One region of the Lysinibacillus sp. JK80 genome, then DNA from elsewhere that is predicted to be linked to it. Evidence: riboswitches for the same ligand, from Rfam matches in the RefSeq annotation. Region 1 holds a riboswitch; the other holds the start of a gene.
What was found. Region 1 has a riboswitch for thiamine pyrophosphate ahead of thiW (energy coupling factor transporter S component ThiW). Riboswitches for the same ligand answer to the same signal wherever they lie in the genome.
Positions count from the first base shown of each region.

Region 2: another riboswitch for thiamine pyrophosphate. It lies ahead of HXV90_RS03720 (ABC transporter substrate-binding protein); the one in region 1 lies ahead of thiW (energy coupling factor transporter S component ThiW).

Region 1 covers NZ_CP058997.1:2,214,096-2,218,530, reverse strand. Annotated here, with positions in the region: gene HXV90_RS11550 (VWA domain-containing protein) at 1-980, shown strand, start outside; gene thiW (energy coupling factor transporter S component ThiW) at 1,168-1,668, opposite strand; TPP riboswitch at 1,763-1,870, opposite strand; gene HXV90_RS11540 (MFS transporter) at 1,937-3,133, opposite strand; gene HXV90_RS11535 (ABC transporter substrate-binding protein) at 3,625-4,435, opposite strand, start outside.
Region 2 covers NZ_CP058997.1:710,763-715,197, reverse strand. Annotated here, with positions in the region: gene HXV90_RS03735 (ABC transporter ATP-binding protein) at 1-438, opposite strand, end outside; gene HXV90_RS03730 (ABC transporter permease) at 413-1,186, opposite strand; gene HXV90_RS03725 (thiamine-binding protein) at 1,186-1,476, opposite strand; gene HXV90_RS03720 (ABC transporter substrate-binding protein) at 1,478-2,473, opposite strand; TPP riboswitch at 2,627-2,737, opposite strand; gene parC (DNA topoisomerase IV subunit A) at 2,846-4,435, opposite strand, start outside.

The sequences.
Region 1 (4,435 bases):
ATGCCGATGCGAACTTATTAGAAGCGCTTAGTGACATGGGCAGTGGACGTTTCTATGATGTGATAGATGAGCAAACCATTCCTTCTATTTTATCTCGAGAAACAGCTATGATTTCCCGCACCTATATTGAGGACAATCCATTCTATCCGGCAATTTATAATGCAGCAGGATGGAACTCACTGTTTGCTAATGGTGTCCCACAAATGAATGCATATATTGTGACAACGGCAAAACAGGGGGCTACTGTTGTAGCAAAAAGTGAGAAAGAAGATCCTGTGTTAGCGCAGTGGCAATATGGTCTTGGTAAAACATTTGCCTTTACATCTGATTCAACGGGTAAATGGACAGGAGATTGGGCAAGATGGCAGAATTGGGGAGCATTTTGGCAAACACTTATTTCTCAAATGCTACCAAGCTACAATGATGTAGCCTATGATGTAAGATTGGAAGCAGATGGTTCCTTTATGATTACAGACCCTACAAATGAAGCCGCATTTTTAGATATTGTAGCGGTAAATGAAGCAGGGGAGGAGCTAGAAACACAACTTGAAACCATTTCCGCATCTCAAGTTCGAGCTGTAGTACAAGCTGAACCTGGATTAATTTTCTTCCGTATAGCAGATGAAAAGCAGGCCATTTATCAGGCAGGGCTAAGTGTTCCTTATAGTGCTGAATACGAACTACTCCCTGTAAATAACCAACTGATAGAAGAGTTAACTCAACGAACAGGAGGCACTGTTTTAAAGGAACCACAAGATGTCTTCCGTGACTTTACGACAAAAGGAGCAGATCGGCAAAATATTGCCACATGGCTACTCTTAGCAAGTATGCTTCTTTTCTTTATTGATATTACCATAAGACGTTTTGGTTGGAATTTCCTAACGAATGCGAAGAAAAAAGAGCCGCTGGTTGAGGAAAAAACTATACCAGAAGACACGAATGTAGCACAGTTGTTAAAAGGCATGAAAAAACGATCTTAAATATAGAGGAAGCAGTGCAAACTCGAATAGTTTTGCACTGCTTTTTATATTCCTTGAAATAGAGAGTTATCCCCTTTGTAAAGAGGGTAAGAATTATCTAAAAAGTAGGCTCTTTGCTCATAAAGAGAAAAAAAGCGATCCAAATTGGACTACCCCAGCTCAATGAATGCTCATAATTCAATCTCTCTCAATAAAGAGAAGAATTAAACCTCTTTACTAGCTCTGTTTTACGCAAGCTACTCGCAACCATTACACCTAAAATAGCACCGATCGTACTTGATGTTAAAAAGGCTGGTAGGAAGAAGAATGCTGCTACAGATGTTCCCATGAATAATTTTGCAAAAGGGACTGCAATAAGTGAAGCCAGAATGCCCGTTCCGATAACTTCTCCGATACCAGCTAACCACATTTTATTGCTATATTTATAGGCAAGGGCAGCACAGAACGCACCGATGATACTACCAGGGATAGCTAGTAGAGAGCCTGTTCCAGTAAGGATACGAATGATGGCAGTGACAAAGGCAACTATAACTGTTGGTACGGGTCCAAGTATAATGGCTCCTATCACATTAATAGCATGCTGAACTGGGTAAGCACGTGCGATTCCTGTTGGGATGGATACGAAAGTAGAGCCTGCAACAGCAACGGCTACTAATAAAGCCATGACTGTTAATTTACGAATTGACATAAAGTTCACTCCTTTTGGTAAAGTTCGTGAGGAAAAATAAAAAGGCCACCCCCTTTAAACAATAGGAAGCGGCCTTACGTGTATATAGTGACAACAGCAAGTAGCGCCACTTCCCTCCGCTAGTGTGAACTAGATCAGGTTCAAAGGGTCCGTATATTACCATATACGTCTCAGCCTTTTAAAGACTCCCCTAGTGGTTAAAATCATTCAATTTTGTGAATCAACAATAATGTAACATACTGCTAAAAATAGTCAATGATTTTTCAGACTATTTTGTATCGGGATGCATTAAATGAGGTGCTTTTTTCACTGTCCAGATGAGCGCAAGGAAGAAACAGGCTAATAATATGATAGAACCGAAAATATATGGGCTATTCATATTCCAGTCAAATAATAAACCTGCCAAAGCGGGTCCAATCATATTTCCGAGGCTCATATAGGCATTATTCAAGCCCGCAGCAAATCCCTGCTCTTTCTCTGCAAGCTTTGAGATGAGTGTATTAACAGCTGGACGAATTAATGTCGTTGCTGTAGAGAAAATTGTTGCTACAACTAAAATAAGGGCAAAGCCAGAAACAAATAATATTAAGAAAATAGCAACGGATGCAATAAATAAATTTACTAGTACTACTTTCATTTCACCATAACGATTGAACAGTGGTGTAATAATAAACATTTGTACTACTACTCCAAAAGCACCACCAACAACTAATATAATCGCTATATCTACAGGTGTGTAATTAAACTTTTCTGTCACAAATAATGACAATGTCGTTTGGAAATTTGCAATTCCAAACGAGAACACCAGCATAATTATGAGCATAACAAAATAAGGCATATGTATGGAACGAGCCATTTGCTTCGCCAGATTGTCTTGCTTTTGTTTCTGTTGAGCAGTGTTTGGTTTGGTAGAAGGTAATAAAAAGTAAGATAAAATAGATGCTACAATGGCTGCAGCTCCAGCTGTGAAAAATGGGAAATGTAAGCTTACCTTTGCTAAAAAGCCACCAATACCAGGTCCAATCATAAAGCCAAGAGACATAGCGGCACCCAACATCCCCATACCTTTCCCACGTTCTTCATAGGTTGTGACGTCAGCGACAAAAGCCATAATAGGAGGTGCAACAAATGCGGAACCTAGACCACCTAAAAATCGTGCTAAAAAGAGCATCCATACATCTGTAGCAAGGCCAAATCCGATTTGTGCAAGACCTGTTACGATAAGACCGAAAATAATTAAATTTTTTCGTCCGTACTGATCTGAAAGATTCCCAGCAATAGGAGAAAATACGAATTGAGCTAAGGCGAACGTTGCGATTAGCATACCTAGAACTTGTCCTGCTGCACCAAATATTTTTAAATACTCTGGCATGACAGGAATAATAATGCCAATACTCCCCATTGCGATAAACATATTAAACATTAAAATATACAAAGCCGCCTTATTGGACTTCTGCTGGGTCATCGAATGAACCCCCTTTTTGTAATCAAATATAGTACAGTCTATCATAAAGAATTATTGCTTGGCTAATAGTTAAGATTATAGTACTGGTTCTATATTTAGAATGGTTTTCCACAAAAGTTTTTATCCACGCACCTATGCATGATGAAATAATACATTTTAGTCATAAAAGTTGAGGGAAAAGAAGCTATGGGAGGATAAATTAGTAAAGCAACAACAATTGAGGGACTTCTCTTATAAAGGGAGAATTAAAAATTTGGAGAGTCTGTCTGTAATGGTATAAAGCATGGCTATAAATTGTAGCGATGTTGAGCGTTAGAAGTTATGGACTATCAAAAATACACTAATGTGAGAATCTATTAAAATTTAGATAAAATATTTTATAAATATAATAATGCAAATAGTCGATTGAAAATGTTCTTAGTTTAATAACAGTTAGATAAGCAGAGAAAAAAACTAGCGAATTGGTGTGAAAACCAATTAGCTAGTTTAACTTATCTGATACTCATTTTAAATTCTAAAAATAATTCGTTGTATTTCCCTAAATAATCAGGTCCTAAATTTTTGTAGACCTCTAATGTATCGCGTTGTTCTTCAGAAGGATAGTAGCGTTCGTCAGAAACAACTTCTTCGTCCATTAAGTCCATAGCGGCAATATTAGGAGTAGAATAGCCTACAAAATCAGCATTTTGAGCACCTGATTCAGCACTTAGCATGAAGTTAATAAAGGCGTGGGCACCATCAATATTTTTTGATGTTTTTGGGATGACCATATTATCAAACCATAAGTTTGAGCCTTCCTCAGGTACAGCAAAGTCTAACTCTTCATTTTCATACATCATATCAGCTGCTTGGCCAGACCATGTAAGGGCAACAGTTGCCTCATTATTGATCATTAACGGTGTGATTTCATCTCCAATGATCGCTTTAACGTTTGGTGCAAGTGTAATTAATTTGTCAGTAGCTTCACGAAGTTCCTGATCATCTAGTGAATTCAGAGAATAGCCAAGACTGTTTAAGCCCATCCCAATGACTTCACGCGCACCATCTACTAAAAAGACTTTTCGCTTTAAAGAAGGGTCCCATAAATCGTCCCAAGAGGAGAAGTCTAAGTCTCCAACAAGGCTCGGATTGTAGACAATACCTACTGTTCCCCAAAAATAAGGGACAGAATATTTATTGTTAGCATCGAATGGTAAATCTAAAAAGTAAGGATCAATATTTTTTAAATTAGGGATTTTCGTTTTATCTAAAGGAATTAATAATTTTTCTTCCTTCATCTTCTCAATCATATATTCAGAAGGG
Region 2 (4,435 bases), 1.5 Mb from region 1:
AATCGGCTTATCACTGACCATTGCTCGAATAAAGGACACACGCTGCTGCATGCCTCCAGACAGTTCGTTCGGATAGGCATGGATAAAAGAGGCAAGACCAACCTTTTCTAACCATTCCTTGGCACGTTCAACATTTGATTTATGTTGTAATTCCTCTACAAGCGTGACATTTTCTATTATTGTACGCCAGGGTAATAGACATGGCTGCTGTGGCATATAGCCAATCGTTCCTTTTTTTCGTTGGATATCCTCTCCATTTAATAAAATGGCTCCTTGATCAATTGGCGAAACACCACCAATTAATTGAAAAAGTGTGCTTTTACCACTGCCTGAAGGACCAACGATGGCCACAAACTCGCCATCCTTGACATCAAAAGAAAGTTGATCAAGGACTTTGAGCGCATCGAAGGATTTAGCGATGTTTTGAATGCTGAGCATGATAGCCTCTTCCCTTCACCATGAATTTTTCAATTAAACGAATACCACTAAACAATAGTAAGCTCAAGAGAACAATCGCAAAAATTGCCACAAATACGCGATCTGTACGGAAGGAGGACTGGGCTAGGGTCATGTAAACACCAATACCCTTTTTTGCACCAAGCCACTCCGCAATCACAGCCCCCATCACACTATATGTAGCCGCAATTTTAATGCCTGAGAAAATAGCAGGATAGGCATAAGGCCATTCCAGCTTCCAAAAGGTTTGTGCCTTTGTAGCACCAACCATGGCAAAATAATGCTTTAATTCTGGAGCTGTTTGTCTAAATCCATCCATCGTTGCAATGACAATCGGGAAAAAGCACACAAGACAGATAATGATAAGCTTCGGTAATAACCCAAATCCAAACCAAATAATAAGGAGCGGTGCCAAGACTAGAATAGGAACATTCTGGGACATAATAAGAATTGGATAAAACAGTTCTCGAATAAATGTAAATCGATGCAACACTACTGCCACCGTTAGCCCACAAGCGATGCCAATGGCCAAACCTAGTAGAGCTAATTGTACTGTAGCGAATGCATGTGGTAGAAAGGTTTGATACGACTGAATGGCCTCCGACAAAATACTACTTGGTGCGGGTAATAACCAATGAGGAACTTCAGCAAACCGCACGATTAGTTCCCATATGAACAAGAGGAAGGCGATAAAAATTATCGTCCTTCCCTTCTGTAATGCACGTTTCATTACTGATATTTCCCCGTTAATGTCTCCATCGTAATACCCGTTGGCTGATATAAAATTTTCACTTGTGTAATGACATTAATGGCACCAAGTTCAATCATCTTCTCATTCATTTTTTCAATGATTTGGAGCAATGTTGAAAGCTCACCCTCCATCGTTGTTTCCAATGGATGTACCTCATATTTCACCCCAGAAGCATCGATCACCGCAATTGCTGCATCGACATATGGTATAACATCTTCATATTTCTCTGTCTTCGGAATGATTTGTACACTGATTAATGAATTTGCCATCTTATTTGGCCTCCTTTTTAGGTAAGAAATCATTAGTAAAGGCTTTTTTCGCATCAAATTCGCCCTCTAATACTTGATTGCTAGACATCCATTTCGCGTAATTTTCCCACACCGAAAGCTTTTGCTCTCCCCATTGCTTGGCATCGTCCTGGTATTTATCGGCCAGCCATTCCTGACTTTTTTGCACCAACGCTTTATCTAAATCAGGAGCTGCTTCGATTAAAATATCAGCCGCTTCACTTGGGTTTTCAATTGCGTATTCATAGCCCTTCGATGCAGCTGCCACAAAGGCTTTAACAACATCAGGATTGTCCTGTATCATTTTTTCATTTGTAGCTAAAACTGGCGTATAATAATCTAATTGATCACTATAATCTGTAAGATATAGCATATTGATCTTTTCCCCACGCAGCTCAGCTTCAATTCCTGTCCATGCATAATAAATCCAAGCAAAATCAATATCTTTTTCCATCATTGTGAAGAAATCTAAATCGCCTGCATTGACGATATCTAGCTTATTAATATCTGCCTTTTCTTTTTGCATGAGTGATTGTAAAACGGCTTGCTCTAATGGCGCGCCCCAACCACCATAGGTTTTACCTTCAAAATCCTTTGGCGATGTAATGCCCTTCGAAGCAATAGAAGCAAAGCCAGATGTATTATGCTGTATAATTGCTGCGATGGAGACCAGCGGCACATCCTGTACTCGTGCCTGTGTTATGCCTTCCTGATAGCTCACGCCAAAATCCGCCTTTCCAGAAGCAACAAGCTGATCTGCGCCCGCCTCACCAGGCATAATAATATCAACATCTAAACCCTGTTCCTCAAAATAACCGAGTTTTTTGGCAACATATAGTCCTGTATGATTTGTATTCGGCGTCCAATCCAGTACCACAGACACCTTTTTCAGCTTGTCTGCAGCCTGCTTGTCATCCTTGTCACTACAGCCTACTAATGTCAATAGTGCTGCCAATAAAATAAAAAACCATTTTTTCATGCGAAAGCCTCCCAGTTTGTAATATGAAAGTGTTCATGAATGAATGTTGTCACCAGAAGAAAGCGTATACAATGTTGGCAAGCTGTTGCTTGAAAACATAAAAAAACGCCTAGGATTCCTCCCAGACGTATTGCAATCAATCTTCAAAACTTTGCTTTTTGAATAGATGTTCCCTACGCTGGTACGAGCCAAATCAGGTTCAAAGGGTCAGCGTCTACCGGACACAATCTCAGCTAGCAATTACTAGCCCCCCTACATTCTTTCGCTATGAACTTTTCGATGATTATTATACCCATAGTTTCACTTAAATGACAAGGTGCTATTTTTGAATAGAGCTTAAAGCCCAGCGCTCCTAAGAGGCTGGGCATGCTATTAGCTTGGTTTCTGTTCTTTTTTGGCTGTTACAACATGAGAAATTGCTCCATCTGTTGCAATATCCACTTTAAATGAACCATTGGAATGGCGATCCGCACGAGACAATGCTTGTACGTCAATCATCTCTTGAACACCTTTTTCAGTTTCAATCACAACCTGCTCCTCGTCTGTTGCTTGAACAACTGCCACAATTCGGTGAGGGTTTGCTTTTAACTCTGTTAATACTTTTAGTCCACGTTTTGCACGACTTGCTACTTCAACTTCAGCGACATTCATTTTCTTCACGGCCCCACGCTGTGTCACAATCACTACATAGTGGGTAACATCTGGCTGTAATACATTGACGCCAACTAAGGCTTCTCCATCTTTTAGTGTGATCCCTTTCACACCACCTGTTTTCACACCTGTCACAGGTAGTTCCTCCATTGGGAAACGAATCGCATAGGCTGTATCTGTTGTGAGCATCAGCTCCACGTCATCAGTCACAAATGATGCATAGATCATCGCATCACCAGCCTTGACATTCATCGTTTTAATTGGCTTTGAATAACGCGTTACCGCATAGTCTGCGAGTGGTGAGCGCTTAATTTGGCCATCTTTTGTGGCTGTGAAGACATACGTATTTGGCTGGTCAAATGTTTCGAAACCATAAACCGCAATAATCGATTCATCTTCCCCTGTTGGTACAATACTTGAAATATGCTGGCCGAGATCCTTCCAGCGTATATCAGGCAGCTCATGAACAGGCTGATAAATATAATTGCCTCGATTTGTGAAAAGCAGTAGATGGTGCTGAGTATTTAAATTTGCTTCATACAATAAATAATCTGAATCCTTCATGGCAAAATCTTGCCCGTTTGAAGCGGCATGAGAACGTGTGGATGTACGTTTAATATAACCATCCTTCGTTACTGTTACGACAACCTCTTCACTTGGCACAAGGACATCCAATGTAATTTTGATTTCTTCAATTTCTTGCTCAATCTTCGAGCGACGAGGTTCTGTAAAGCGTTTCTTAATATCTAGTAACTCTTGTTTAATAACACGCACTAGCTTTGCTTCACTTTGTAGAATCCCCTCTAGCTTCGCAATTAGCTTATTTAACTCGTCCTGTTCCTGACGTAGCTCTGTAATATCCGTATTCGTTAAACGATATAATTGCAGGCTTACAATGGCCTCTGCTTGTACCTCTGTAAAATCAAACTTTGCTTGTAAATTAAGCTTCGCATCCTTCTTATCATTAGAAGAACGGATCGTCGCAATGACTTCATCTAAAATGGAAAGAGCTTTAATTAATCCATCTACAATATGAGAACGATCCTTTGCCTTTTGTAAATCATAAATGGAACGGTTTGTTACCACTTCTTTTTGATGGGCAATATACGCATCTAGCAATAATGGCAATGTCATCATCGTTGGACGACGGTTATGAATGGCAATCATATTAAAATTATAAGCTACCTGTAAATCAGTTGTTTTAAACAAGTACTGTAAAATTCCTTGTCCTGGTACATCCTTTTTCAGCTCAATTACGACACGTAAGCCTGTACGGTCTGATTCATCACGAATTTCTGCAATGCCTTCTAG